One region of the Comamonas sp. DB36 genome, then DNA from elsewhere that is predicted to be linked to it. Evidence: predicted binding sites of a transcription regulator. Region 1 holds the regulator's gene; each other region holds the start of a gene.
What was found. Region 1 encodes LexA, which represses DNA repair genes until DNA is damaged. Its sites were predicted from a motif close to ACTGTATNNNNATACAGT; they were not measured.
Positions count from the first base shown of each region.

Region 1 (7,254 bases):
CAACGGCACTGACTATCGCCGGCGTACGCTCGAAATGGTCAAGCTCTACCATACGCCGCTGGGCGCCGAGGCCGATGCCGCGATGGAAGAGGCGTTCAACCAGTTGGCCGAAGTCCATGACGAAGATCCGGTGCTGCACATAGAGGCGCGCGAGATCCGTGCGCGCCGGCGCGCGGGCGGCGTGGTCTGGTTCGACTTCAGGACATTGTGCGGCGGCCCGCGCTCGCAGAACGACTACCTCGAGATCGCCACGCAGTTCCATACCGTGCTGCTGTCGGACGTGCCGTTCATGCCGGTCAACATGGCTTCGCCCGCACGGCGTTTCACCTGGCTGATCGATGTGCTTTATGATCGCCGCGTCAAAATCATCCTGTCGGCGGCAGTGGCTCCCGAGCAGCTCTACACTGAAGGACCGCTCGCGCATGAGTTTCCGCGCACTGTGTCGCGCCTCAACGAGATGCAGTCCCAGGAGTTCCTGGCGCTCGAGCACCGCCTTGTGGATACCAGCCTGACCTGACGCCTATGCCCATGCACCGCCTGTTGTTCCGTACTCGCGCCTCGCTGCTCACTGCCGCCCTGATGCTTGCCCTGCCTTGGGGCGCGGCCCTGGCGCAGGCCGCCGATACGGTCGCGGAAAAGGCGCCCGTGTTGGACAGCGGCGCCACCAAGGCCCAGCGCGCCGCCGTCAAGCAGCAGCGCGATGCCGAGCGCGCGCGCATCACCGCCGAGCGCAAGGCCATACAGCAGCGCCGCAGCCAGGAGGAAGCCGCCTGCTACAAGCGCTTTGCGGTCGAGGATTGCCTGAGCGCGACGCGCACGCGTGCGCGCCTCGCGGACAACGCCTTGCGCGATCAGGAAAGCGCGATCAACGCGGTCGAGCGGCGCGAGAAGTCGGCCGCACGCCTGCTGTCGATCGAACAGAAAGTCGAAGAGAAGAACCAGCAGACCGGCCCCAAGCCAGGCGTTGAAGGCAAGGTGCGCGCGCCGAAGTCGCCGACCGTGCCTGCATCGGCGCCGCCAGCCGCACCCACGGCCAAGGACCTGGTCGAAGCGCAGGCGCTGCGCGCGCAGCAGGCGCGCGAGCGCGCCCAGGCGCAAAGCCAGCATGAGCAGTCCCATACGGCCGAGCAGGCGCGCAAGCAGGCCTCCGAAGCCGAGCGCCGCGCGGCCTCGCGCCAGCGCTATGAAGAAAAGCAGCGCGAAGCCCAGCAGAACCGCGAGCGCCAACGCGCCAAGGCCCTGGAGTCCGACAAGCCCAAGGCCGCGCCGCTGCCGCGCGCTGCGCCGTAATCGGCGCTCTCGGGGGGGCGTTCGGGTTTGTCGAAGCCTGTTACTACAGCGCTTCGATTTTGACGATCGCCAGGCTCAGATTGTCGCCACCGCCACCAGCGCGCGCACGCGCCTGGCGTATCAGCGATTCGGCCGCAGCGCGCGGCGGCAGCGCCTGCAGCACCAAGGCCAGTTCGTCGGCAGTGAAGTAGTGCCAGACGCCGTCGCTGCAGGCCAGCAGCGTGTGGCCGGGCTGCAATTGGGCGATATGGTGCGGGGTCGCAGGTGGCACCGAAGCCGCGCCCAGGCAACCCACCAGAATGTTCGATTGCGGGTGGTTGTGCGCCTGCATTTCGGTCAGCTCGCCGCGGTCGACCAGCGTCTGCACGTAAGAATGATCGCGCGTGCGGTGCAGCAGGTGGTCGTCGTGGAAATGGTAGATGCGTGAATCACCCGAGTGCACCCAATGGCAGGCGCCGCTGGGCTGGACGATGAACGCGGCCATGGTGCTGTGCGGCTCCTGCTCGGCCGACAGCGCCGTGAGCCGGATCACGGTATGCGCTTCATGCACCATGGTTTGCAGCAGCTCCATCGCGTCGTCGCTCGCCGGGTCGTAGCGCTCGAACAGCTGGCTGCAGGTGAGCATGACCTGGTCCGAAGCCTTGCGCCCACCGCTGCGCCCGCCCATACCGTCGGCGATCACGCCCAGCACGCAGCCATGCACGCGTGCGTGCGTCAGCAGCAGGACCTGGTCCTGCTGGTACTCACGGTCACCGCGGTGCAGTCCTGTCGAGGCAAGAAGTCGAAAAGAGGGGGGCATGGGCGCTGCGGCCACCCAAAGGGGGCGAAATCCGCTAGCCGACAGTGTAGCGGCAGGATTTCACAGCTTGTACGGACCCAGCCCGATTCAGCCGCAGGCGTACTCGTTGAAGGCCAGGCGGTTGAGCGCGGCGCAGACATCGGCCATGCGCCCGGAAATCAGCAGCCGCCCGCCCTGGCCACCGTGGCTTGGGCCTTCGTTGCGCAGTATGCGCACGCCGCCGCGCGCGCTGGGCGGGCAAAGCGGCAGGCGGGCGACCGGCGCGCAGCGCGGGGCAGGTCGCGCGACGCAGCCGGCAAGAGCGTCTGGCTTGGCGCTCAAAAGCTCAAAAAGCGTGTCGTTCTGGGCGTGGCGCGAGAAAGGCAAGGCCTGCAAAGCAAATTGCATGTGATATCTCCAGCAAAGGTACTAGGACGGCCGCAGCCGTGCTTCGACCGGGCCGTGGCCTTGGTCGAGAGGTGCAATGCAGGGGCCGCAAGTCCCTGCGGGGGAAAGCCTGTTACATGAACATGCTGTTGCGTATCAGCCCGACGGCCAGGCCTTCGATCGCGAAAGGCTCGTCGGGCTTGACGTGGATGACGGGAAAATCGGGATTTTCGGGCAGCAGCTCTATGCCGGTGCGCGTGCGGCGCAGGCGCTTGACTGTCACTTCATCACCCAGGCGCGCGACTACAATCTGGCCGTCGCGTGCATCCTTGCTGGCCTGTACAGCCAACAGGTCGCCGTCCATGATGCCGGCGTCGCGCATCGACATGCCGCGCACCTTGAGCAGGTAATCGGGTTTGGCCTGGAACAGACTGGGCTCGACCGCATAGGTCTGATCGATATGTTCCTGCGCCAGGATGGGCGAACCAGCGGCCACGCGACCGACCAGAGGCAGCACCAGCGAAGCCATGGCCGCCAGCGGCGAGGTGAAGATCGCGCCGCGCGCGGCGTTGATGTTGCGCACGGTGTCATGGCGCAGGCGTATGCCGCGCGATGTACCGCTGACCAGTTCGATCACGCCTTTGCGCGCCAGGGCCTTCAAATGTTCTTCGGCGGCGTTGGCGGAACGAAAGCCCAGCGTGCCGGCAATTTCGGCGCGTGTCGGAGGCGCGCCGGTGCGCTCGATGGCAGACTGGATCAGGTCCAGGATTTGCTGCTGTCGCGGTGTGAGCTTGGGATGATCGAGCATGGCAGTCCTTGTGCAGATGGGTGCTGGCTAAAGCAATCTGTTCTTTTATACAGTGACTGTATTTTTCACCAGTTTTCAAGGGGCCGCAAGTGGTCAATTCAAATAATGTGGTCATATTGGCCACAGGCGGCACGATTGCGGGCACCGCGGCCCATGCATCGCAGGCAGTGGGCTATACCGCAGCCCAGTTGGGCGTGGAGCAACTGCTCGCGGCTGTTCCCGACCTCGGCGAGGTCGCAGGCGGCGGGCTGCTGACCGAACAGGTGGCGCAGCTCGACAGCAAGGACATGGATGCCGCGACCTGGGTCGCGCTCGCGCGCCGCTGCGCGCATTGGCTGGCGCGCGACGATGTGCGCGCGCTGGTCGTCACCCATGGCACGGACACACTCGAAGAGACCGCGTGGTTCCTGCAGCAGGTGCTGCCATCGGGCACCAAGCCCGTGGTGCTGACCTGCGCGATGCGCCCCGCGACCGCGCTGCTGGCCGATGGTCCGCAGAACCTGCGCGACGCCGTCGCCTGCGCCGTCGATGCGCATGCCGCGGGCGTGCTGGTGGTCGCCGCCGGCCAGGTGCACGGCGCGCGCGCGGTGCGCAAGCTCCACCCTTACCGGGTCGATGCGTTTTCTTCGGCCGAGCAGGGCGTGCTTGGCTGGGTGGAAGAAGGGCAGGTGCGCTGGCAGCAGCGGCCAGTCGGCGCCGCCGGTGGCGCGGCCTGGCCAGGCAATGTGGCGAACCTGCCGGACAGCGACTGGCCCTGGGTCGAAGTCGTGAGCAGCCATGCGGGCTGCGACGGCCGCGCGGTCGATGCGCTGCTGGCACAGGGCGTGCAAGGCCTGGTGGTTGCGGCCACTGGCAACGGCACGCTGCACCGCGCGCTCGAACCGGCGCTGCAGCGCGCGCTGCACAAGCGCGTGCCGGTGTGGATCAGCACGCGCTGCGGCGAAGGGCAACTGGTGGCGGCGCAGGGCATGGCCGCGCAGCATGCATTGCAGCCCAGGCCTGTGGATCTGCCGCCGTTCAAGGCGCGCATCAGCCTGCAGCTGGAATTGTTGGCGCAGCGCGGCTAGAACAGGACGCAAAAAAGGCCGCTGCCCGTAGGTGCGGCCTCTTGCGGCGGCAGTGTCAATCAGCTGGCCAGGGCGGCCAGCGCGCGCGCGGTGATCTCTTCGACCGTGCCCATGCCGCTGATGGCGCGGTACTGGGGCGCCTGTGCGGCGTCCTTTTCGGCCCATTGACGGTAGTAGTCGACCAGCGGACGCGTCTGGTCGCTGTAGACCTGCAGGCGCTTCTTCACGGTTTCTTCCTTGTCGTCCTCACGCTGCACCAGATCTTCGCCGGTCACGTCGTCCTTGCCGGCCACCTTGGGCGGGTTGAACTTGACGTGGTAGGTGCGGCCCGAAGCGGGGTGCGAGCGGCGGCCGCTCATGCGTTCGATGATGGCGTCGAACGGCACATCGATTTCCAGCACGTAATCGAGCTTCACGCCCGCGGCCTTCATGGCATCGGCCTGGGGAATGGTGCGCGGAAAGCCGTCGAACAGGAAGCCGTTGGCACAGTCTTCCTGCTGTATGCGTTCCTTGACCAGACCGATGATGATCTCATCGCTGACCAGCTGGCCCGCGTCCATCACGGCCTTGGCCTGCTGGCCCAGAGGCGTTCCGGCCTTGACGGCAGCCCGCAGCATGTCGCCGGTCGAGATTTGCGGGATGCCGTACTTCTGGCAGATGAAAGCAGCCTGTGTGCCTTTGCCGGCGCCGGGAGCGCCCAACAAAATCAGTTTCATGGAAATCCTCGAAGTGTTGAAATATTTTTGGGCGACGATGGGCCCTGCCGGCAGCTGCGCCGGCGCAGGCCATGTCGCGTTTTTTCGCGGCAAGGATAGCACGCGTGCAGCCTTGTGGACTGCGCGCAGCGGATGGATTCGTGACACCGGCGCTGCCGGGCAAAGTGGCCAGTCAGGCGCTGGCGCCTGCGCTGTTCGTGCACTCCCTGAATTTGCGAGTTGTTTTGATTTTCTGTTATTTCAGAAAGTAGTGGTTGAAATCATAGAGATTTATGCAAGCCGCGAGCGCAAATCGTTGCATGTTGCCCTCTCATGGCGCTCAGCCCAGCAGCGCGCGCACGCGCTCGAGGTCGGCTGGAGTATCGACACCGGCGCCCGGCGCCTCCTGCGTCACATGCACGGCGATTTTGTGTCCGTGCCACAGCGCACGCAGCTGTTCGAGCGCTTCGAGCGCTTCGGTGGGCGCGGGCGCCAGCTGGGGGAAGCTGCGCAGAAAGCCTGCGCGGTAGCTGTAGATGCCCACATGGCGCAGCGGTGCGAAACCCGCATGGCCGCCAAGCGCCGCGGGATTGCTCCACCAGGCCTCGTTGGCGTGGTCGCGCGCGAACGGTATCGGCGCGCGGCTGAAATAGTGGGCCAGGCCTTGGGCGTCGCAGACCACCTTGACCACGTTTGGATTGCGCCAGTCTTCGAGCGTGTCGATCGCGTGGGCGGCCGTGCCCATGCTGGCTTCGGGGCGGTCGGCCAGCAGGCGCGCCACGGCGTCGATCAGCTGCGGGTTGATCAGCGGTTCGTCGCCCTGGACGTTGACCACGCAGTCGCTGCCGTCGAGGTCCAGCTGTTCGCAGGCTTCGGCCAGGCGGTCGCTGCCGCTCGCATGGTCGGCGCGCGTGAGAATGGCCTGCACGCCATGGGCTTCGCAGGCTTCGATGATGCGTTCGTCGTCCGCCGCGACCACGACTTTCGTCGCCTGGCTCAGCAGCGCGCGCTGGGCGACGCGCACCACCATGGGCAGGCCCGCGATGTCGGCCAGCGGCTTATCGGGCAGGCGGCTCGATGCCATGCGCGCAGGAATCAGCACCGTGAAGCCGCTGCTGGTGAACAGCGCGGGCGCGGGGTGGGGATGGGTGCTGGTGGTCACGCTTCGACTTCCTCGTCGCTCAGGGTGCGCGCTTCGTTTTCCAGCAGGATGGGCATGCCGTCGCGCACGGGATAGGCCAGGCGCGCGCTGCGCGAGACCAGTTCCTGGCGCTCGCGGTCATAGGTCAGAGGGCCCTTGGTCACAGGGCAGACGAGCAGTTCGAGGAATTTGGCGTCCATGGCGGTAGGAAAAGAAGATCAGTGTTTCGATGATAGTGAGAGAGCCTGCTCCAGGGCAGGGAAGAATCCCTCGGCAATGGATATTTCCAGCGGCACGGCCCAGGCATCGGGGCGCAGCGCCCACAGCTTGACTGCGTCCTTTTCGGTGCAGATCAGCGCTTGGGCTTTGCTGTTCATGCCGCTCCAGCTCTCAAAATTATAGTGATCGGGCAAAGCCTCGGTCACGGCCAGCGTCAGGCCCTGCGCTTGCAGCATGGCAAAAAAGTCCGCGGGCCGGGCGACGGCCGCCAGCGCGTGCAGCGGCTGGTCGCGCAGCGCGGTCAATGCAATGCGTTCGCCGCGCCCATTGTGCGCATGGGTTGCGAGCCGGCGCTGCAGCGCGAATGCGGGGGCGCTGCCCGTGGGCCGTGCGCCCGCGTGCAGCACGATGTCCACCTTGCGCGGCCAGGGCTCGCGCAGCGGGCCCGCGGGCAGCAGAAAGCCGTTGCCCGTGCCTTCGTCGTTGAACACGCACAGCTCGACATCGCGCGCCAGCGCCAGATGCTGCAGACCGTCGTCGCAGACGACGACCTGCGTGGCCGGATACTGCGCGCGCAGCGCCCGAACAGCGTCAATGCGCGCGCGCGCGACGAACACCGGCGCGCCGCTGGTGCGCGCCAGCAGCGCGGGTTCGTCGCCCACGCTGTCGGCCGGGCTGTCGGGTCTGGCCTCGCGGCAGTCCTGGGTACTGCGGCCGTAGCCGCGCGAGACGATTCCCACGGCCAGGCCACATTGCTGCAGATGGCGCACCACGGCCAGCGTGACCGGCGTCTTGCCCGCGCCGCCGGCAATCACATTGCCGACCACGATCACGGGAATGCCTGCATGCTGGCGGCGCAGCAGCCCGGC
Region 1 covers NZ_CP196631.1:2,546,356-2,553,609, reverse strand. The annotation lists gene zapE (cell division protein ZapE) at 1-517, shown strand, start outside; gene ACSVDO_RS11790 (hypothetical protein) at 580-1,290, shown strand; gene ACSVDO_RS11785 (PP2C family protein-serine/threonine phosphatase) at 1,334-2,089, opposite strand; gene ACSVDO_RS11780 (hypothetical protein) at 2,177-2,476, opposite strand; gene lexA (transcriptional repressor LexA) at 2,589-3,263, opposite strand; gene ACSVDO_RS11770 (asparaginase) at 3,353-4,330, shown strand; gene adk (adenylate kinase) at 4,390-5,046, opposite strand; gene kdsB (3-deoxy-manno-octulosonate cytidylyltransferase) at 5,366-6,109, opposite strand; gene ACSVDO_RS11755 (Trm112 family protein) at 6,184-6,366, opposite strand; gene lpxK (tetraacyldisaccharide 4'-kinase) at 6,385-7,254, opposite strand, start outside.

Region 2 (7,254 bases), on a different replicon from region 1:
ATCATCGCACGCGTCCAGGCGCCCGCCTGCGCGTGGGCTTTTTCATGCACGCGCTGCTTGTAATAGACGACCAGCGAGAACACCTCCTGCCTGGCCCAGGGCAGCAGGCTCAGTTCGTCCGCAGGCGAATGATGCCGGCCATCTCGCGCACGAAAGCCACCAGGTGCCGCACGGGAATGAAGTACTCCTGCAGCACATAGGTCGATATCCGGCGCGTGCGCGGCTCCAGCTCTGCGACGTCGTGGCTGGCCTCGTGGTTGCGCCACACCACGGCGGGTTCACCACATGGGGGCGCAGTTCGGGTCCGCAAGGCAGCTCGGTCAGCGCAAAAATGGCGTTCTGGTGCATGTCATAGGACTGGCCGCGCGCAATCAGCCGCGTCGTTTCGGTCAGCGGCTTGGACGTGGCGCGCCACGAGATCGCCACCGGCGCATCGAACAGCGGCGGCAGCAGGTCGGCGTTGTGCAGGATGCAGTCGGGGTCGTCGCGCACCGTTCCCAGGAAGTAGTCGGGATAGTCCTCCAGGGCCACCGACGCCATGCTGCGTTCCATGGAAACGTTCAGCGCCAGGTCGAGCTCGACTTCGCTGATCACGCCCAAAGCGCCATAGCCGCCGAGGGCGGCGCGAAACAGCGCCGCGTTGCGCCTGCGCCTGGCCTCGACCACGGCGCCGTCGGCGAGCACGATCTGCAGCGCGCGCACCGAATTCCCCAGCGGGCCGTTGCCCACATAGCGGCCATGCGCATTCACCGCGACCGAACCGCCGATGAGCAGCCCCGCGCCCGCCAGGGCCCGGGCCAGAAAGCAACGGCGTTGAACAAGCATGCAGTCCGCGCAATCCGCAAGTGGTAGATCGCCCCATCTTGCGTGGTTTTGCCGTGCCCGGCCATGGGATGTTCCTGCCCCGGAAAACCGGGAGAGAACCGCCGCCGCTAGTCCACCGCTAACCCGGCGCCGCCGCGAAGCCGCGGCTCAGGAAGCGCGAGCCTTTGAGGCCGAAGCGCCAGGGCACATCCACCGCCTTGGAAATGCCTATGCGCGGCCCGGCCAGCACCTCGATCGGCGCTGCCGCCGCGCGCGCCAGCAGCTCGAACGGCGGGCACGCCAGCGGCTGCGCATTGAGCCGGGCATCGATGCCCAGCGCCTGCGCCAGCCGCCCCGGCCCGGCGCACAGCAGGCGCAACTCCTGCAGCCCGCGGCGCGCACGCATGGTCTCTATGCCCTGAGTGGGCTCCATGGCGCGCAGCAGCACCCCGGCGCCATGGCCGGCCTCGCGGCACACGGTATTGAAGCACCAGTGCAGCCCATAGGAGCGGTAGACATAGGCATGACCGGGCGGGCCGAACATCGCGCCATTGCGCGCGGTCTGCCCGCCAAAGGTGTGCGAGGCCGGATCAGCCTGGTCATAGGCTTCGGTCTCGACGATGCGCCCGCCCACGCCATCGACCAGCAGCGTGACGCCAATCAGTTGGCGTGCGACTTCATGGGAAGGGGCGGAAAAGTCGATGGCGGCAAGCATGCAAGGCGGCGGAAGTGTTGGACCCCGCCATCTTCTGCGAGCCGGCGGCGCTGGTCAATGCGGCGCAAACACCAGCGACCGATGCGCAGCCAGCCCCGCCATGGTGCCGTCACCCACGGCCAGGGGCACGGAGCCGCCCAAGCGCGCGGCATCGCCGCAGGCAAACACGTTGGCTACCGTGGTGGCCTTGAGCGCATCGGTCTGAATCACGCCGCCCATGGGACCTGCGCTGATCTCGCAGCCCAGCGCCCGTGCCACCGGGCTTTCGACGCGGGACTGCGGCGCGGTGAACAGGCCGTCGAAAGCCAGCACCCGGCCGTCGTCGAGGCGCACATCGGCCTGGCCGGTGATGGCTCGCACGGCGCCGGTCTCGATGCGCACGCCGCGCGCCTGCAACTGCGCGCGCTGCTGGGCGTCAGGCGTGAAGCGGTCATTGAGCAGCAGCGTGGTCCGACCCCAGTCGGGCAGCAGCAGTGCCTGGTGCATGGCCAGCTCCGAGGTGGCAAGAACGCCGATGCGGCCCTGCTGCAGCTCATAGCCGTGGCAGTACGGGCAATGGAAGACCTGCCGGCCCCAGCGCTCGGCCAGGCCCGGCACTTCGGGCAGCGTATCGACCACGCCGCCGGCCAGCACCAGCCGCCTGGCGGTGTGCAGCCCTCCATCGTCGGTCTCGACTCCAAAGCCGTTCTCGACCGGGCGTGCGCCCGTGGAGCTGGCAGCTAGCCATTGCACCGTGCCATAGGCCAGGACCTGCTCGCGTGCCACGGCCGCGATGTCGGCGGCCTTGGCGCCGTCCTGGGTCAGGAAGCCATGCGAGCGATCGGCAAAGCGGTTGCGGCGCTGGCCGGCATCGATGATCAGCAGCTGGCGCCGCGCGCGCGCCAGCGGCAGCGCGGCGGCCAGGCCGGCGTAGCTGCCGCCGATGATGATGACGTCGTAAAGCATGAAGACTCTTTCAAGAAACTTTTGATGTTTCATGATACGCAGCAAGCCCAAGTCATGCAACCTATAATGATTCATGACTTCTGTCTCCGGAGCCCCCCATGAGAAGCGATAGCCGCCTGTCCCGCATGCTGCATGTGCTGCTGCACATGGCGCGCCAGGACGCGCCCTTCACCTCGGAGCAGCTCGCGCAGATGCTGGCCACCAACCCCGTGGTCGTGCGCCGTACCATGGCGGGGCTGAAGAAAGCCGGCTACGTGCAATCGGAAAAAGGCCATGGCGGCGGCTGGAAGCTGTCCTGCGACCTGGCCCAGGTGTCGCTGCTCGACATCCACGCGGCCGTGGGCGGGCCGCGCATCTTTGCGATCGGCAGCGCCAGCGAGAACCCGGAGTGCGGCGTGGAGCAGGTGGTGAACGCGGCGCTCGACGACGCGCTGGCCCAGGCCCAGGCGCTGCTGGTGCAGCGGCTGGCGGCAGTGAAGCTCGGCGACCTGGCGCAGGAGTTCGATGCGCTGTGCCAGACCAAGGCAGCGCACGCCCAGCACGCCCGCGGTTGACGCTCGCCGGGCATGGGTCGGCATCGTATGGTCGCCCAGCGGGAGTTTGGCCTGAAAAAGTGTGCCCGGCGGATGTCCCTTGCGTGCCGGCCGTGCCGACCCCGGTATGCCATACCCACGGTCTGCAAGGCCTCCATCGCATGGGCCGGGGTGGCGCGCAGCGGCAGGTGCTCGGGCGCAAGGCGCTGCAGGCGATGCTGAGCCCGTTCGCGCGGGACTCTTGCTCATGATGTCCAGCACCGCCGCCTGAATGGTGGGACATGATTGCCAGGCGCTGTTCGGGCGTTTCGGCCTGCGCGAAGCCGCCGTGAGCCTAGGCGCCGGGCTGCTGGCCAGCGTCGCGTCAATCGGCGCCGCGCTGTGGGTGAGTGAATTCGCGCCCCTCAGCCCCAATCCCGTGGCCCAGTTCGGCGCCACCCTGCCGTTGCGCGACTTTACCTGGCTGCTGCTGATGTTGCTGCCCCAGCTGCTGGGCGAGGAATTGCTGACCATGCTGCCGTTTCTGGCGATTCTCCAGCTCACGGCATCGCATTGGGGCTGGGGGCGGCGCAGCAGCATTGCGCTGGCCTTGCTGGGCTCGACGCTGCTGTTTTCTGCCGGCCACCTGCCCACTTACGACTGGAACTGGGTGCAGTGCTTCGTCGTGATAGGCGCGGCGCGCGTGATCTGGACGCTGGCCTACATCGCCACCCGCAGCCTGTGGGTGTCCATTGGCGCCCACATTCTCACGGACTGGGTGGCGTTCATGCTGGCCTTTCTCGCCGCACGGCTTCTTCCGTGGGCGATCTGAAGCCGACCAAGACCGCACAGAAACTGTATGTATATACAGTTACTCGCAAAAAGCCCACTATCCGCCCATTTTTTCTTGACCCATACGGCCATCGGGAAATGCGTGAATGCCGTTGTCCCCTCGAACAGCCACGTTGCGGCGCGTGTGATGCCGCACCAGGTTCCCCAAACACGAGGATGGCAGATATACTGTAATTAAATACAGCACATCGCCATGAGCCCCGCCACTCCTCTTTCTTGCGCCCCCGGCTTCGACCGCTGGCAATTGCCCGCGCATGTGGCGCAGGCCGTGTGGCGCGGCACGGAAGTCGGCGCCGCGCCGGGGCGCACGCTGCCCACGGGTTTTGCGCAGCTCGACGCCGCGCTGCCCGGCGGCGGCTGGCCCACCCAGGGCCTGAGCGAAGTGCTGCTGGCCCAGTCGGCGCTGTGCGAATGGCGGCTGCTTGCGCCTGCATTGCCGGGTTTTGTCGCCGGGCGCAACAGCCGCGTCTACCTGGTCGCGCCGCCCAAGCCGCCGCTGGCCATGGGGCTGGCCCAGCTGGGCCTGGCACCCGAGCAGTTGGTCTGGATCGATGTCAAGGCGCCGGCCGACAGCCTCTGGGTTGCGGAGCAGCTGATCAAGTCGGACGCCGCGGGCGCGCTGCTGGTCTGGCTGCCCCAGGCGCGGCCCGAGCAGATCCGGCGCTTGCAGGTGCAGGCGCTGCACTGCGATGCGCCGGTGTTTGTGTTCCGCCCCGAGGCCGCCTTGCGCGACGCCTCGCCCGCGCCGCTGCGCGTGTCGGTCGCGCTGGGCAAGAGCTGGGCCATAGAGCTGCGCATACGCAAGCGCCGCGGCGCGAGCGCCGATGAAGTGCTGCACCTGCGCGCGCTGCCGGCCAATCTGCATTCCGTCATTCCTCCGCGGCTGCACGAGTTGCAGCCCATCGAGGTCCAACGCGAGCAGGTGTTGCCTGCACCGGGCCAGCCTCTTGCCGCGGCACAGTTCCAGCGCAGCGCCCATTGACGCGCAGTCGCTCGCGGTCCGGGCGCTGCAGTTCACGCCGCTGGCGCAAGCAAGAGCCAGAAGGCCCTCATCTGCGCCGCGCGCAAATCCGGTAGATCAAGTACGCGCCGCTCAAGCCGATGACCGCCCAGGGAAGATACCGGGACAGGGAGACAAATCTCCAGAGCGCGCCTTCACCCACATACGAGGGGGAGTGAAGAAGGGCCAAGTGAAGCCATAGCGAGGCCGCCGCTGCGCTCCCAATGCAGGCGAACATCACTTTTTCTGCCCAGGGTTTGAACGCGTAATTCAGGGCGATCACGGCGAACCCCAGGTAGCAGGCCAGGGAAAGCCACGCCACCCCATTGAATCTCTCACTCCCTGCAGGAGTGAGCGCATGCACCCAAAGTTGGAGGGCCGCAATCATTTCGCTGAAGCTGGAAACCATGTGTGCCTGTTGCATTGAAGCCGAATCAGGCATTGTCCCGCATCTGGCCGGCGTGGCCTGCAGCCCCCAGCCTGGCCTTCGCCCAGTAAGCCGAACTGCAAAAGCCAAACAGGTTGATATACTGTGATTAAATACAGCATTCCACCATGACTACCTCGGCCCACCTCCCGTCCTCCCCTGCAGGCTTAGACCGCTGGCAGCTGCGTGCGCTGCCGGCCAATCTGCATTGCGTCACTCCTCCCCGGCTGCACGCGCTGCACGCGCTGCACGCGCTGCAGCCTGTCGAGGTCCAACGAGAGGAGGTGTTCCATGCATTGGGCCAGCCTCTTGCCGCTGCACAGCGCATCGCCGATTGACGCGCAGTCGCTCGCGGTCTGGGCGCTGCAGTTCACGCCGCGCGTGGCCCTGGTCGAGGAAGCGGTGCTGCTCGAAGTCGAAGCCAGCCTGCGGCTGTTTGGCGGCGCCGAAAGCCTGCAGGCGCTGATCGAGGCCGGCGCCCAGGAACTGGGCGCGCATGTGGCCTGGGCGCCTACCGGGCTTGCGGCGCTGGCGCTCGTTCGCCAAGGCCTGGCCGATGGTTTGTCGCGCCCGCTGGAGCAGTGGCTGGATGCCTTGCCCTTGACCAGCCTCAGCGCCGTCGCGCTGCACCAGGCAACTCTGGCGCGCGTGGGCTGCCGCACGCTGGGCCAGGTGCGCGCGCTGCCGCGCGGCGGCATTGCGCGGCGCTTCGATGCCGCGCTGCTCTCGGCGCTGGACCAGGCCTATGGCCTGCGGCCCGAGACCTATGCCTGGGTCAGCATTCCCGAGACCTTCCATGCGCGGCTGGAGCTGATGGCGCGCGTGGAATTGGCGCCCGAGCTGCTGTGGGGTGCGCAGCGGCTGCTGCTGCTGATGGCCGGCTGGCTGCGCGCGCGCCGGCTGGGCGCGACGGCGTTCACGCTGCGCTGGTGCCACGACAGCCTGCGCGCGCGCGCCGCGGGACCGGGCGGCGAGCTGACGATACGCACGGCCGCGCCCACGCAGAACGTGGCGCATTTCGCGCGCCTGCTGGGCGAGCATCTGGCCAAGGTCGAGCTGCGCGCGCCCGCAGGCGAGCTCGAGCTGCTGGCCATCGAAGTGCAGGCGCTGACGGAAGAAAGCCATTCGCTGATTCCCGATCCGGCGCACCAGGGCGCGTCGGTGCGTCAGGCGCTCGAGCGCATACAGGCGCGGCTGGGCGAAGACTGCATTCGCCGCCCGCAGCTGCGCGCCGACCACCGGCTCGAATGGATGCAGCGATGGTCAGCCCAGGAGCCGCGCCGCAGTGCCAAGCCCCAGCCCCTGCATGGCCTGCCCCTGCCCACCTGGTTGCTGGCGCAGCCGCTGCAGCTGGTCGAGCGCGAGAACCGGCCGCATTATCAGGGCAGGCTGCAGCTGCTGCTCGGACCGGACCGCGTCGAAGGCGGCTGGTGGGACCGCGACGCCGACAGCACCGGCAATGCCGAACCGACGCGCAATGTGCAGCGCGACTACTGGCTCGCCTTGAGCCCGCATGCGGGCCTGCTGTGGGTGTTCCAGGCGCGGCTCGCGGGCGAGAAGACCGCCTGGTTTCTGCACGGGCATTACGGCTGAGCGCTTGCCATGGACCACCTCCTGCCCGCGTATGCCGAGCTGCGCTGCATCTCCAATTTCACGTTCTTGCGCGGCGCAAGCCAGCCCGAAGAGCTGGTCGCGCGCGCCAAGGCGCTGGGCTACAGCGCCATCGCCCTCACCGACGAATGCTCGCTCGCCGGCGTGGTGCGCGCCCATGTCGCGGCCAAGGCGCATGGCATGGCGCTGCTGCTGGGCGCGCAGTTCTGCGTGCAGCCGCGCAATGCCGACGAGGCGGCGTTCACGCTGGTGCTGCTGGCGCAGAACCTCAATGGCTACGGCAACCTGTGCCAGTTCATCACCAAGCTGCGCCGCGGATCGGAAAAAGGCACCTACTTTCTCGATCTCGACGGCATACGCGGAGCCGAACTCGAAGACTGCCTGGTGC
Region 2 covers NZ_CP196632.1:329,458-336,711, reverse strand. The annotation lists gene ACSVDO_RS22525 (D-arabinono-1,4-lactone oxidase) at 1-50, opposite strand, end outside; gene ACSVDO_RS22520 (hypothetical protein) at 43-825, opposite strand; gene ACSVDO_RS22515 (DNA-3-methyladenine glycosylase) at 944-1,519, opposite strand; gene ACSVDO_RS22510 (NAD(P)/FAD-dependent oxidoreductase) at 1,574-2,464, opposite strand; gene ACSVDO_RS22505 (Rrf2 family transcriptional regulator) at 2,563-3,018, shown strand; gene ACSVDO_RS22500 (CPBP family glutamic-type intramembrane protease) at 3,269-3,808, shown strand; gene imuA (translesion DNA synthesis-associated protein ImuA) at 4,022-4,810, shown strand; gene ACSVDO_RS22490 (hypothetical protein) at 4,878-5,237, opposite strand; gene ACSVDO_RS22485 (hypothetical protein) at 5,384-5,593, shown strand; gene ACSVDO_RS22480 (Y-family DNA polymerase) at 5,547-6,848, shown strand; gene ACSVDO_RS22475 (error-prone DNA polymerase) at 6,858-7,254, shown strand, end outside.
Region 2: imuA (translesion DNA synthesis-associated protein ImuA) is a predicted target of LexA. The motif match lies at 3,831-3,848, and genes of this name have one in related genera.

Region 3 (7,254 bases), 1.0 Mb from region 1:
TCAGCGACGGGCTGATGAAACCGTTCTGCGTCGCGATCAGCGCGCCCGACAGGCTCGCGACGCCGCCGGCCGCGGCAAACGCGCAGAGCTTCAGAAGATAGGTGGGATAGCCCATGGCCTGCATGCGCGTCTCGTTGTCGCGAATGCCTTCGAGCGCGCGGCCGAAATGCGAGGCTTCGACACGCCACAGCGCCAGCAGCACCAGCGCCACGATGGCCAGCACCACCCAGTACAGCGGCGCACCGCTGGCGGCGATCGCGTTCTCGCCGCCGATCAGGTGCAGCGGCGCATAGAGCGTATAACCGTCGTCGCCGCCGTACTTGCGCAGCGACACCGCGAGATAGAACAGCATCTGCGCGAACGCCAGCGTGATCATGATGAAGTACACGCCCTTGGTGCGCAGCGCGACCGCGCCTGTGAGGCCGGCAACCACGACGCCCGCCACGCCGGCCAGGCCCCAGACAGCCCAGGCCGAAGTCCAGCCGGCTTCGGCCAGCGCCGCGACCGCGTAAGCGCCCACGCCCACAAAGCCCGCATGGCCCAGCGCCACCAGGCCCACGCGGCCCATCAGGAAGTTCAGGCTGGCCGCGGCCAGCGCGACAATCATCAGTCGGCGCACGAAGCCGGTGTAGTAATCGAGATCGAGCAGCGGCGCGAGCAGCGGAACCAGCGCCAGGGCCAGCACCAGCACGGCGATGCCGGCGCGCGCGGCCCAGGGCGAAGCCTTGGAATTCATGGAAGACTCACTCATACGCGGGCCGGGAACAATCCCGAAGGCTTGAAGACCAGCACGCCGGCCATCAGCATGTACATGGCGATGCTGGAGATCGCCGGCCCCACATCGGCGGCCAGCGCGGGCGCGAGCACTTCGCGCAGCAGCGGCGGCAGGAACGCGCGCCCGGCGGTATCGACCAGGCCGACCAGCAAGCTCGCAACGAAGGCGCCGCGCACCGAACCTATGCCGCCGATCACGATCACCACCAGCGCGGGAATCAGGATCGCTTCGCCCATGCCGATGGAGACGGCGCTGATAGGCCCCATCAGCGCCCCGGCCAGCGCGGCCAGCGCCGCGCCCAGCGCGAACACGATGGTGAAGACCCGGGAGACACGCACGCCCATGAACTCGGCCATAGCGCGGTTGGACGCTCCGGCGCGCACCAGCATGCCCAGCCTGCTGTGATTGACCAGCACATAGAGACCCGCGGCCACGGCCAGACCCGCGCCCAGGATCAGCAGCCGGTACGAGGAATACGGCAGGCCCAGCAATTGCACCGGGCCCGACAGCAGCGCGGGCGTGGGCGCCATGATGGGTGACGGACCCCAGAGAAACTTGACCACGTCATCGGCCACGAGCACGATGCCGAACGTCGCCAGCACCTGGGACAGATGGTCGCGGCCGTAGAGCCGGCGCACCAGCAGCGCTTCGAGCAGCACGGCCAGCAGCACCGTCACCAGCACGGCCACCAGCACCGCGGCAAGAAAGGAGCCCGACTGCGCATGCACCGTTGCCGACACATAGCCGCCGGCCATGAACAGCGAACCATGGGCCAGGTTCAGCGTGTCCATGATGCCGAACACCAGCGTCAGCCCGGCCGCGAGCAGGAACAGCATGAAGCCATAGCCCAGGCCGTTGAAGATCTGTTCGAGAAAAAAAGTCAGGTCCATTCGTCGCTCCGCGCGATTCGGTAATGCGTTCGTCCTGAGTCCTGAGCCTGTCGAAGGATCGAAGGATGAACGCAGGGCCTAAAGCAATACGAAATGCTGTTTGGGGGCACGCAGATTGCGCCCTGAAACGCCCTTCGACAGGCTCAGGGCGAACGGTATTTATCTGCTGGATCCCGCTGTTGGGCAAAATCTCCAGCCCAGTCACTTCAACGCGCACTGCGCCGCAAACGCATCCTGGTGCGCGGTCAACACCTTGCCCGGCTGCAGCTGGTTGGTCACGCGGCCGTCGGCGCCCTGCACGATCTTGCGCAGGTAGTAGTCCTGGATCAGGAACTGGTTGTTGCCGTACTTGACCGGGCCGCGCACCGAGTCGAACGCCGCGGTCTTGAGCGCCTTGGCCAGCGCGGGCTTGTCGCCGACCTTGCCGCCCAGTTGCTTGACCGCCGCGTCCATGTTCATCACCACGTCGTAGGCAAACGCCGCATACAGCGACGGGTAGCGGCCGTTGTAGGCCTTGCGGAACTCGGCGACGAATTTCTGGTTCGCGGCGACCGGCAGGTCATGCGCGTACGACGAGGCATTGAACAGGCCGACCATGGAGGCGCCCACGGCCGGGATGATGTCCTCGTCGGCGGTGAACGGCGAGGAGATCAGCGTGATGTCCTTGTTCAGGCCCGCGGCCATGAACTGCTTGATGAAGTTGATGCCCATGCCACCGGCCTGGAAGATGTAGACCGCTTCGGGCTTGGCCGCGCGCAGCTGGGCCAGCTCGGCGGCGAAGTCCAGCTGGCCGACCTTGGTGTAGATCTCGTCGGCCAGCGGCTTCTTGTACAGGCGCTTGAAGCCGTTGAGCGCATCCTTGCCCGCGGGGTAGTTGGGCGCCATGATCACGACCTTGTTGTAGCCCTTGTTCGCCGCGTACTGGCCCGCGGCTTCGTGCATGGAATCGTTCTGGTAGCTGGTGCCGAAGAAGTAGGCATTGCACTGCGCGCCCGCGAGCTGGCTGGGGCCGGCGTTGGCCGACAGATAAGGCACCTTGGCCGCGAACAGCGTGGGGCCCACGGCCAGCGCGACATTGGAAGCCACGGGACCGGTGAACAGATCGATCTTCTCGCGCTGGATGAAGCGGTCGACCAGCTGACGCGCCTGCTCGGGGTTGCCGGCCATGTCGGCCTGGATGAACTCGGCGGGCACGCCGCCCAGCTTGCTGCCCAGCAGCTTGATGGCCAGGTTCAGGCCGTCGCGGATTTCCGCACCCGGTGCCGCAAACGGTCCGGAAATATCGAGCGCCACCCCCACCTTGATCGGTGCGGGCGCCTGCGCCCGGGCCGCACCGGCCATGACCACCGAACCCACGGCAAGCGTGGCGACACCCTTCAGAAACCGGGAAGCGAAAAGAGCAGACATTTTGACCTCTGGATTTGAAATTGCGATCGACCCCACGGATGCGCAACGCATCCCCCCATCTTTTGCAAGCAGCGATTGTGCCTGCGGATGCCGCCGGCCCGATCGACATATGCAGCCCAAACACCGGCGCTGGCAGGAATGCCACATGCGCCCAGGGCGCGCCCACCGTCAGCGGGGCTCGCTACAGACACAGTAGCAAAGCGCCTTCCATGGATTTTCCTTGGCCGGGAAAACATGTATTTATGTACAGTCTGTGAATGTTCACACCTGTCGACCGCTCCGGTTTTCACGTCCATTGTCTGCAGCGCAGGGAGACCGCAAGCGCGGCTTGAAGCATGGCGAGCGTCAGCCTGGTGCCCCCGCACCGTTACTACTATCTGCACAACTTCCAGCGTGCATTGGCCTGGATAGAACAGCGCTACAGCGACCTGCTTGATGCGGGCGAACGCGAGTTTCTCGCGCAGTTCGCCGCGCTGCCTGCGCTGTCCCAGGCCTTGCTGGTTCGCATGCTGATGCGCCGCGGGCCGTGGTTTCGCGCCTCCAAGCTGGTCTACGAGGAGATTCCCGGCATCGAGGGCGCGGCGCAACCGCTGCTGTCCCTGGGCTGGCTCGACACCCAGGCGCCCATGCTGCTCGAGGAACTGTTCGATCTGCACACGCGCAGCGAACTCGCCGAAGTCTTCGCCAGCGCCGAGCGCGGCAGCAGCCCGCGCAAGTCCGACTGGCTGCAAGCATTGGCCGGCGTGCATGCGGCGCCGCGGCGCTACGCCGAGTGGCATCCGCAATCGCGCGAGCCCGTCTGGCGCGTGATGCTGGGCGAACTCAGCGAGCGCCTGCGCTTGATGTTCTTCGGCAACCTGCACCAGAACTGGACCGAGTTCGTGCTCGCCGACCTGGGCGTGTTCAAGTACGAAAGCGTGGCCTTTGACGCCGCCTCGCGCGCTTTCCAGACAAGGGCAGACATCGACGCCTATCTGGCGCTGCAGGCCTGCCGCCAGGCGCTCGAAGAAGGCGCCGAGACCGCGGCCATGCTGCAATCCATCGCCGCCTGCGAAAGTCCCAACCCCTGGCTCGAAAAGCGCCGCGCCAAGCTGCTGCTGCGCCTGGGCAATGCCTGCGAGCGCGCGGGGCTGTTTGATGAGGCGCTGCAGACCTATGCGCAGTGCAGCTACCCCGGCGCGCGCCACCGCCGCATACGCGTGCTCGAACGCCTGGAGCGCCATGAGGAAGCCCTGGCGCAGGCGCTGCAGGCGCAGCTGGCGCCCGAAGGCGATGAAGAACTGCAAAAGCTCCAGCGCATGCTGCCGCGCCTGCTGCGCAACACGGGCCGGGCCAAGGCGCGTCCACGCCCGGCGGCCAGCCAGGCGCTGGTGCAGATGCGCGCGGACATCGTGCTCGATGCGCCCACGGCGCCGATGTCGGTCGAATACGCGCTGCGCGCGCATTGGCACGACGCTGCGAGCCCCGTGTTCTATGTCGAGAACGCACTCATCAACTCGCTGTTCGGCCTGCTGTGCTGGCCCGCGATCTTCGCGCCCGTGCAAGGCGCTTTCTTCCACCCGTTCCAGAGCGGTCCGGCCGACCTGAGCGCACCCGATTTCAGCGCGCGCCGCGCCGCGGAGTTCGCCCGCTGTCTCGCGCTGCTCGACACCGGCGAATACGCGCCCGTCATTCTGGCGCGCTATGCCGACAAGCAGGGCGTGCAGTCGCCGTTCGTGTTCTGGGGGGCGCTGACCGAGCCGCTGCTGCGCCTGGCGCTGGACTGCATCAGCGCCGCGCATCTCAAGCTGCTCTTCACGCGGCTGCTGGCCGATGTCAAGACCAATCGCAGCGGTTTTCCCGACCTGGTGCGCTTCTGGCCCGCCGAACAGCGCTACGAGCTCGTCGAAGTCAAAGGCCCGGGCGACAAGCTGCAGGACAACCAGATCCGCTGGCTGCAATACTGCAGCGACCACGGCATTCCGGTGAGCGTATGCCATGTGCAGTGGCGCGTGGCCGGAGACGGGCCATGACCTATACCGTCTCGGTGCGCACGCTGTGCGAGTTCACTGCCAAGCAGGGCGACCTCGACCTGCGCTTCACGCCTGCGCCCACGGCCCAGCAGGGCATCGAAGGCCATCAGCTGGTGCAGTCGCGGCGCGGCGCCGATTACGAAGCCGAGCTCGCGCTGCAAGGCGACTACGGGACGCTGCGCGTGCGCGGGCGCGCCGACGGCTACGACGCCGCGGCCGGACAGCTCGAGGAAATCAAGACCTACCGCGGCAACCTCGACGCGATCCGCGCCAACCACCGCGCGCTGCACTGGGCGCAGGCGAAGATCTACGGCCATCTGCTGTGCAGCGAACGCGCATTGGCGCGGCTCAAGGTCGCGCTGATCTACTTCAACATCGGCAACCAGAAGGAATACGCGATTGCCGAAGCCTTCGAGGCCGCCGAACTGCAGGCCTTCTTCGAGGCGCAATGCGCGCGCTTTCTGCAATGGGCGCAAAGCGAACACGCGCACCGCCGCGCGCGCGACCAGGCGCTGACGGCGCTGACCTTTCCTCTGGGCAGTTTTCGCGCGGGCCAGCGCGCGCTGTCGGTCGCCGTGTACCGCTGCGCGCGCGCGCCCGAAGGCGGCAGTTGCCTCATGGCCCAGGCACCCACAGGCATAGGCAAGACCATAGGCACGCTGTTTCCCATGCTCAAGGCCTGCCCCGATCAAGGCCTGGACAGAATCTTCTTCCTGACCGCCAAGGGCACGGGCCATGGCCTGGCCACCCAGGCGCTGACGCAGGTCAACCAGCAGCTGCAGACCGCGGGCGCGAAGCCGCTGCGCGCAATCACGCTGCACTCGCGCGAGAAAAGCTGCGAGCACCCCGACAAGGCCTGCCACGGCGACTCCTGCCCGCTGGCCAGGGGCTTTTACGACCGGCTACCGGCGGCGCGCGCCGCGGTGCTTGAGGTGAACGCCGTATGGGACGGCGCGCGGCTGCGCGAAGTGGCGCTGGCGCACGAAGTCTGCCCCTACTACCTCACGCAGGAAATGGCGCGCTGGAGCGATGTCGTGATCGGCGACTACAACTATTTCTACGACGGCACGGCCATGCTGCATGCGCTGACGCAGGCCAACCAGTGGAAAGTCGGCGTGCTGGTCGACGAAGCCCACAATCTGCTGGACCGCGCGCGCAGCATGTACACCGCCGAGCTGTCGCCGCTGGCGCTCGCGGCCGCGCGCAAGGGCGCCAAGGGCCGCATACGCACGTCGCTGGACGCGCTAAACCGCGCATGGAATGCGCTGCACCAGAACCAGCAGCAGACCTACGAATGCCATTCCGAGGTGCCGCTGGACTTCATGGCCGCGCTGCAGAAAGCCATCTCGCTGATTGCCGAAGCCAACGCCGACCAGCCCATGCTGCCCGGCGACCCGGTGCTGGGCTTTTATCTCGAAGCCCTGCAGTTCGCCGTGCTCGAGGAAAAGCTCGACGAGAACGCGCTGTTCGACATCACCTTGCAGGCACCGCAGCGCGGGCGCAAGCGCGCGTCCATGCTGTGCATTCGCAACGTGATTCCCGCGCCGCACCTGCTCGCGCGCCATGCGGCCGCGCATGCGACGGTGCTGTTCTCGGGCACGCTGAGCCCGGCCGCGTTCTACCGCGACACGCTGGGCCTGCCCGCCGACACGCCATGGATAGACGTGCCCGCGCCGTTCAAGGCCGCGCAACTGGCGGTGCATATCGTGCGCGATGTCTCCACGCGCTACCAGGACCGCGAAGCGTCCATAGACCGCATCGTGGCGCTGATCTGCGACCAGTTCCACAAGCGCCCGGGCAACTACCTGTGCTTTTTCAGCAGCTTCGACTATCTGGAGCGCGTCGCCGACGCGCTGTGCGCTCGCCCCGATGCGCCGCCGGTCTGGCGCCAGGTGCGCGCCATGGGCAACGACAGCCGCCAGGCTTTCATAGACCGCTTCCAGGCCGGCGGCCAGGGACTGGGTTTTGCGGTGCTGGGTGGCGCGTTCGGCGAAGGCATAGACCTGCCCGGCGACCGACTGATAGGCGCGTTCATCGCCACGCTGGGCCTGCCCCAGCTCAACCCGGTCAACGAAAGCATGAAGCGCTGCATGCAGCAGCGCTTCGGCACGCGTACCGGCTACGACTACACCTATCTGTTTCCCGGCCTGCGCAAGGTGGTGCAGGCCGC
Region 3 covers NZ_CP196631.1:3,549,260-3,556,513, forward strand. The annotation lists gene ACSVDO_RS16615 (branched-chain amino acid ABC transporter permease) at 1-736, opposite strand, end outside; gene ACSVDO_RS16620 (branched-chain amino acid ABC transporter permease) at 748-1,665, opposite strand; gene ACSVDO_RS16625 (ABC transporter substrate-binding protein) at 1,867-3,072, opposite strand; gene ACSVDO_RS16630 (VRR-NUC domain-containing protein) at 3,423-5,084, shown strand; gene ACSVDO_RS16635 (ATP-dependent DNA helicase) at 5,081-7,254, shown strand, end outside.
Region 3: ACSVDO_RS16630 (VRR-NUC domain-containing protein) is a predicted target of LexA. The motif match lies at 3,306-3,323, and genes of this name have one in related genera.

Region 4 (7,254 bases), 1.8 Mb from region 1:
GTCAGCGTCTCGCCGCGCCACAGATAGGCGCGCGAGTCGCCGAGGTGGGCCAGGACCAGGCGGTCCTGCACGAATACCGCCGCGACCACGGTGGCCCCCATGCCCTGGCAATCGGCATGTTCGCGCGCATGCGCGCGCACGGATATGTTCGCGGCCTGCACGCAATGCTCGAGCGCGCGGCGCACCACTGCCATGCGCGGCGGCTGGCTTTTTTTCGCCGACTTGAGCGCGCTGTGCTGCAGCGACTGCGTGATGCACTGCACCGCGAGCGCGCTGGCGACTTCTCCGGCGCGATATCCGCCCATGCCGTCGGCAAGCACCGCCACGGACCAGACGGTGTCCACCTCGATATGCACGGCATCTTCGTTGTTCGGACGCACCATGCCCGGGTCGGTGCGCTGCGCAAATGCGTAGCGCCACTGCGGTCGTGGCGGAGAGGGGCGGCAAAAGCGCAGGAGCACAGGCAGATGGGTTGGAAGGGCCGGGGCGGACGCATCGGAGTGGTGCGAACCCGGCGATTGTCCCGGGGGAGGCAATGACCCTTTGACTTTTGGGGGCCCATGGTAGCGCGTGCCCATGAAAAAAGGATGGTGCCCTGCGCGCCATCACGGTGCGAAAAGCATCCATCCCTTGTCCTGCGGACTGCGCTGCAAGAGCGCGGCCCCAGGCGGCATCAAGCCTTGAAGATCAGATCAGGCCCTTGAGCAGACGCGCCATTTCCGACGGGTTGCGGGTGATCGTGAAGCCGCACTCTTCCATGATGGCGAGCTTGGCGTCGGCCGTGTCGGCACCACCGGAGATCAGCGCGCCGGCGTGGCCCATGCGCTTGCCCGGAGGGGCGGTGACACCGGCGATGAAGCCGACGATAGGCTTCTTCATATTGGCCTTGCACCACATGGCGGCTTCGGCTTCATCGGGTCCGCCGATTTCACCGATCATGATCACGGCGTCGGTGTCCGGATCGTCGTTGAAGGCCTTCATCACGTCGATGTGCTTGAGACCGTTGATCGGGTCGCCACCGATGCCGACAGCCGACGACTGGCCAATGCCCAGTTCGGTCAGTTGTGCCACGGCTTCATAGGTCAGCGTGCCGGAGCGCGAGACCACGCCGATGCGGCCCTTCTTGTGGATGTGACCGGGCATGATGCCGATCTTGATCTCGTCGGGCGTGATCAGACCGGGGCAGTTGGGGCCCAGCAGCAGGGTCTTCTTGCCGCCGGCAGCTTCCTTGGCCTTCATGCGGTTGCGCACTTCGAGCATGTCACGGACTGGAATGCCTTCGGTGATGCAGATTGCCAGGTCCAGGTCGGCTTCGACGGCTTCCCAGATCGCGGCAGCAGCGCCAGCGGGCGGCACGTAGATCACCGACACGGTTGCGCCGGTCTGGTGAGCGGCTTCCTTGACGGAACCGTAGATTGGGATGTTGAAGATCGACTCGCCGGCCTTCTTGGGGTTCACGCCCGCGACGAAGGCATTCTTGCCGTTCGCGTATTCCTGGCACTTTTCAGTGTGGAACTGGCCTGTCTTGCCGGTGATGCCCTGGGTGATGACTTTGGTGTCTTTGTTGATATAGATCGACATGTTGCTCTCTCCAGGGTCTATTACTTGACGGCTTCGACAATCTTGGTGGCAGCTTCAGCCATGGTGTCGGCCGAGATGATGGGCAGACCGGATTCGGCCAGCATCTTCTTGCCCAGCACTTCGTTCGTGCCCTTCATGCGAACCACCAGCGGCACTTGCAGGTTCACGGCCTTGCAAGCCGTGATCACGCCCGTGGCGATGGTGTCGCACTTCATGATGCCGCCGAAGATGTTGACCAGAATGCCTTCGACCTTGGGGTTCTTCAGCATGATCTTGAAGGCTTCGGTGACCTTCTCGGGAGTGGCGCCGCCGCCCACGTCCAGGAAGTTGGCCGGTTCGCCGCCGAACAGCTTGATGGTGTCCATGGTCGCCATGGCCAGGCCGGCGCCGTTGACCAGGCAGCCGATGTTGCCGTCGAGCGAGATGTAGGCCAGATCGAACTTCGAGGCTTCGACTTCGGCTGGATCTTCTTCGTCCAGGTCGCGGAAGGCAACGATTTCGGGGTGGCGGAACAGCGCGTTGGGGTCGAAGTTGAACTTCGCGTCCAGGGCGGTGATCGTGCCCTTGCCGTCGCGGTTCAGCGGGTTGATTTCAACCAGCGACGCGTCGGTGTCCATGTAGCACTTGTAGACCTTCTGGCACACGTCGATGAACGATGCCACCGAGTCCGCAGGCATGCCGATGCCCTTGGCGAGTTCTTCGCCATTGGCCTGGGTGAAACCTTGCAGGGGGTCGACCATCACGGTGATGATCTTCTCGGGAGTGGAGTGGGCCACTTCCTCGATGTCCATGCCGCCTTCGCTGGAGGCAATGAACGCCACCTTCTGCGTGGCACGGTCGGTCACTGCCGACAGATAGTATTCTTGCTGGATGTCGGCGCCGTCTTCGATGTACAGGCGGCGGACCTTCTGGCCTTCGGGGCCGGTCTGGTGCGTGACGAGCTGCATGCCGAGGATTTCGCCGGCGATGCGCTTGACGTCTTCAATGGTCTTTGCGACCTTGACGCCGCCGCCCTTGCCGCGGCCGCCCGCGTGGATCTGGGCCTTCACGACCCACACTGGGCCGCCAAGCTTTTGAGCCGCTTCGACGGCTTCTTGTACGGTGAATGCAGGAATGCCGCGCGGAACGGGCACGCCGAACGTACGCAAGATTTCCTTGCCTTGATATTCATGAATCTTCATGAGCTGTCTCTCTCTCAGGAATGGTGGTTTACCCGGTTGCCATAATGCTGTCTGGCCGCGGGCGTGGGACATGGCAATCCGGGAATGTATCATGCTGCGATGCACCATCCCTGGTGTAAAACTACTAACCCATATACTGGCTTTAGTGCTGCCCACGTAGTTCTAGGCCGGTAACGATTGCAGGAGTTTTCCATGTCCAAAGTCTTCATCGACGGCGAAGCCGGCACCACGGGTCTGCAGATCCGCGAAAGACTGCAGGCAATGCCCGGCGTAGAGCTGGTCAGCATTGCCCCCGAACTGCGCAAGGACCCGGCCGCCAAGCGTGCCCTGGTTGCCGGCGTGGACCTGGTGATCCTGTGCCTGCACGACGACGCCGCGCGCGAGACTGCGGCCATGGTCGATGCCATCGAGCAGGAGACCGGCCGCGTTATCAAGATCATCGATGCCTCCACGGCCCACCGCACGGCACCGGGCTGGGTCTATGGCTTTCCCGAGCTCTGCGATGGTCAGCTCGAATCCGTGAAGAAAGCGGCGCGCGTCTCCAACCCCGGCTGCTACGCGACCGGCGCAATCGCGCTGCTGCGTCCGCTGGTCGATGCCGGCCTGCTGCCCGCGGACGCCGGCGTGAGCCTGCCTTCGGTGTCGGGTTATTCGGGCGGTGGCCGTCCGATGATAGAAGCCTATGAGGCCGGCACGGCGGCGCCCTACGAAACCTATGCGCTGGGTCTGTCGCACAAGCATGTGCCCGAAATCATGCGCTACACCGGCCTCACGCGCCGTCCGCTGTTCATTCCCGCGGTGGGCAACTTCGCCCAGGGCATGCTGGTGCAGCTGCCCCTGCATCTCGACCTGCTGCCCGGCGCGCCCAAGGCCGCCGACCTGCATGATGCGCTGGCCAGCCATTACGCGCGCACCGCTACGCCCGAGCAATGGGTGTCGGTGCTGGCGCCCACGGACGACGGCAAGCTGGCCGCCGACACGCTGGCCAATACCAACAAGCTCGAACTGCGCGTGTTTGCCAACGAGCAATACCGCCAGGCCGTGCTGATCGCCCGCCTCGACAACCTGGGCAAGGGCGCGAGCGGCGCGGCGGTGCAGAACATGCAGCTCATGCTTGGAATCTGAGGAGTGCGCGGCCCCTAGGTCGCGCCAGGGGCCCGCTGCTTGGATTTACCTGAGGGCAGGCCGTTCATCCTTCGACCAGCTCAGGACGAACGGGGGACTGAACGATGACCGGCTCTGGGACTCGCCTCAGTCCGAGGCGTCTTCCGGCACCTGCCCCGCCACCACCTTGCGCACCACTTCGCCGGAAAAACCGCGGCTGGCGAGAAAACGCATCTGCTTGAGCTTGTCCTGCGGGGTTTCGGCCGGCGCGCCGAAGCGCTGGCGCCAGATCGTGCTGGCGCGCTGCCATTCGGTGGCGCGCAGTTCCTGCGTGGCGGCGCGCACGGTGTCGTCGTCCAGGCCCTTGCTGCGCATTTCCTGCACCACGCGCGCCGTGCCCAGTTTGCTGCCGCGGCGGTAGGCGACGGACTGCGCGACGCGTTCGGGATTGATGAAATTCTTGGCTTCGAGCTCGTCGAGCATGGCCGTGAGGTCGTCGCCTTCGGCGACATGGGCCGCGAGCTTGCGCTCGAGTTCGAGTCGGGAATGTTCGCGCTGGGCCAGCAGGCGCAGCGCGCGGCCCTTGAGGGAGAGAGTGGCAAAGCCCATGGTCTGAAAAGCCGCCGACCAGACCGCGGCATGCGGTCCGGTCGACGCGATGCTTACTCTTCAGCGGCCGCGGCCTTGTCGGCCTTGTCGGCCTTTTCCGCCTTTTCGGCCGCCTTGTCGGTCTTCGACGGCTTGCCTGCGGCCGGGGCGGGCACGGTGCCGGCGAGCAGCGAAATGCCCAGGCCTTCGCGCACGCGGTTCTCGATCTCGTGCGCCAGGTCGGGGTTCTCGCGCAGGAATTCACGCGCGTTGTCGCGGCCCTGGCCGATCTTCTCGCCACGGTAGGCGTACCAGGCACCCGACTTGTCGAGGATCTTGGCTTCCACGCCCATGTCGATGATTTCGCCTTCGCGCGAGATGCCTTCGCCGAACAGGATGTCGAACTCGGCGGTCTTGAACGGCGGGCTGACCTTGTTCTTCACCACCTTGACGCGGGTCTCGTTGCCGATCGCGTTGTCGCCCTTCTTGATGGTGCCGGTGCGGCGGATGTCCAGGCGCACGGAAGCGTAGAACTTGAGCGCATTGCCGCCGGTGGTGGTTTCGGGCGAGCCGAACATCACGCCGATCTTCATGCGGATCTGGTTGATGAAGATGACCATGCAATTGGTCTTCTTGATCGTTGCCGTGAGCTTGCGCAGCGCCTGGCTCATCAGCCGGGCCTGCAGGCCGGGCAGGGCGTCGCCCATTTCGCCTTCGATTTCGGCCTTGGGCGTGAGCGCCGCGACCGAGTCGATGACGATCAGGTCGACCGCGCCCGAACGCACCAGGCTGTCGACGATCTCGAGCGCCTGTTCGCCGGTGTCGGGCTGGCTGATCAGCAGGTCGGACAGTTGCACGCCCAGCTTCTGGGCGTACTGCACGTCGAGCGCATGTTCTGCGTCGACAAACGCACACTGGCCGCCGATCTTCTGCATCTCGGCAATGACCTGCAGCGTCAGCGTGGTCTTGCCCGAGGATTCCGGGCCGTAGATTTCAACCACGCGGCCGCGCGGCAGGCCGCCTACGCCCAGCGCGATGTCCAGGCCCAGCGAGCCGGTCGACACGACCTGGATGTCTTCGATGACTTCGCCTTCGCCCAGGCGCATGATGGTGCCCTTGCCGAACTGCTTCTCGATCTGCGCCAATGCGGCTTGCAGGGCCTTGGCCTTTTCGGTGTTGGCGGCGATGGCGGGGTTGGTGCCCTTGACAGTGGTGACGTCCATGAAAAACTCCTAGAAAGCAATGATTTTGGATAGCACCGACTGTCTGTTGTTACTGCCAGGCTGGATGCTTGAACAGTAGTTTATGGGCGTTGTACCAACGTGTATAGATGGTTTTTAGTCAGTTTGCCTGACAATAAAGCATGGCACTTTCTTCCCGTTCCACACCGCCACCGGTCCCGCATGCACCCCTGGCCCCCTATTCAGACGCCTGGCGCCAGACCCATCTGGGCCGGTTGCTGGGGCATTCGATGCGCCGCTTCGATGCGCGCGTGATGCAGCTCATGGCGCATGCGGTCGAAGTGCCGTTGGCGCTGTCCAACCTCGCGGCGCGCGACCAGGTCAGCGCCGCGCACATCCACATCACGCGCCATCTGTCGCTGGGCGGCGACCGCCTGACCGATCTGGCCGAGCGCGCGGGCATGACCAAGCAGGCCATGGCCGACCTGGTCGAGCAATGCCTGGCCTGGGGCCTGGTCACGCGCGCAGCGGATGCGCGCGACCGGCGCACGCGCTGGATACGCTTCACGCCCACGGGGCTGAGCTGGCTGCAGGCCTTCGAGGCGGCCGTGGCCCAGGCCGAGGCGGAGTTCCGCGCCGAGGTCGGCGACGATGTCGCGACCGTGGTCGCGCTCGGGCTCGAAGCCTATTCGGCCAGCAGCGGCAGACCCGCATAGCGCGAAAACCCCCTGGCGGCGCTTCATGCTCCACCCCTAGAATGGTTCAAAACGGTCGGCGGCCATGTTCCGCTGCGCTTATCTAGGGGAGACATCCGCATGCGCATTTTGATTGCAGAAGACGATCAGGTCTTTGCCGATGGCCTGCTGCGCAGCCTGCGCGGATCGGGCGCCGTGGTCAGCCATGTGGCCAGCGGCAGCGAGGCCGAATCGGTGCTGATGACCAGCAGCGAGTTCGACCTGCTGATCCTCGATCTGGGCCTGCCCAAGATGCATGGCCTCGAAGTGCTGCGCCGCCTGCGCGGGCGCGGCGACGGCCTGCCGGTGCTGATACTCACGGCGGCCGACAGCGTCGAGGAGCGCGTCAAGGGCCTGGATTTCGGCGCCGACGATTACATGGCCAAGCCGTTCAGCCTGCAGGAGCTCGAGGCGCGGGTGCGTGCGCTCACGCGCCGCGGCATGGGCGGTGCGAGCAGCACCATCAAGCACGGGCCGCTGGTCTATGACCAGTCGGGCCGCGTCGCGACCATAGACGGCAAGATGGTCGAGCTGTCGGCGCGCGAGTTGGGCCTGCTCGAAGTGCTGCTGCAGCGCGCGGGCCGCCTGGTCAGCAAGGATCAATTGGTCGAGCGCCTGTGCGAGTGGGGCGAGGAGCTGAGCAACAACGCGATCGAGGTCTATATCCACCGGCTGCGCAAGAAGATCGAGCATGGGCCGATACGTATCGCGACGGTGCGCGGGCTGGGGTATTGCCTGGAGAAAATACGGGATTGAATATGGGAAGTCCACGCCCTGAAACGCCCTTCGGTCCTTCGACGGGCTCAGGACTCAGGGCGAACGGCGGTGTCGCCGTTGGCGCTGAGCACGCAAGTCCCTTGCACCCATGAAAATCTTCCAGCGCGA
Region 4 covers NZ_CP196631.1:4,349,025-4,356,278, reverse strand. The annotation lists gene ACSVDO_RS20390 (PP2C family protein-serine/threonine phosphatase) at 1-383, opposite strand, end outside; gene sucD (succinate--CoA ligase subunit alpha) at 688-1,581, opposite strand; gene sucC (ADP-forming succinate--CoA ligase subunit beta) at 1,602-2,762, opposite strand; gene argC (N-acetyl-gamma-glutamyl-phosphate reductase) at 2,955-3,887, shown strand; gene recX (recombination regulator RecX) at 4,014-4,475, opposite strand; gene recA (recombinase RecA) at 4,529-5,677, opposite strand; gene ACSVDO_RS20360 (MarR family winged helix-turn-helix transcriptional regulator) at 5,818-6,351, shown strand; gene ACSVDO_RS20355 (response regulator) at 6,451-7,125, shown strand; gene ACSVDO_RS20350 (sensor histidine kinase) at 7,235-7,254, shown strand, end outside.
Region 4: recA (recombinase RecA) is a predicted target of LexA. The motif match lies at 5,737-5,754, and genes of this name have one in related genera.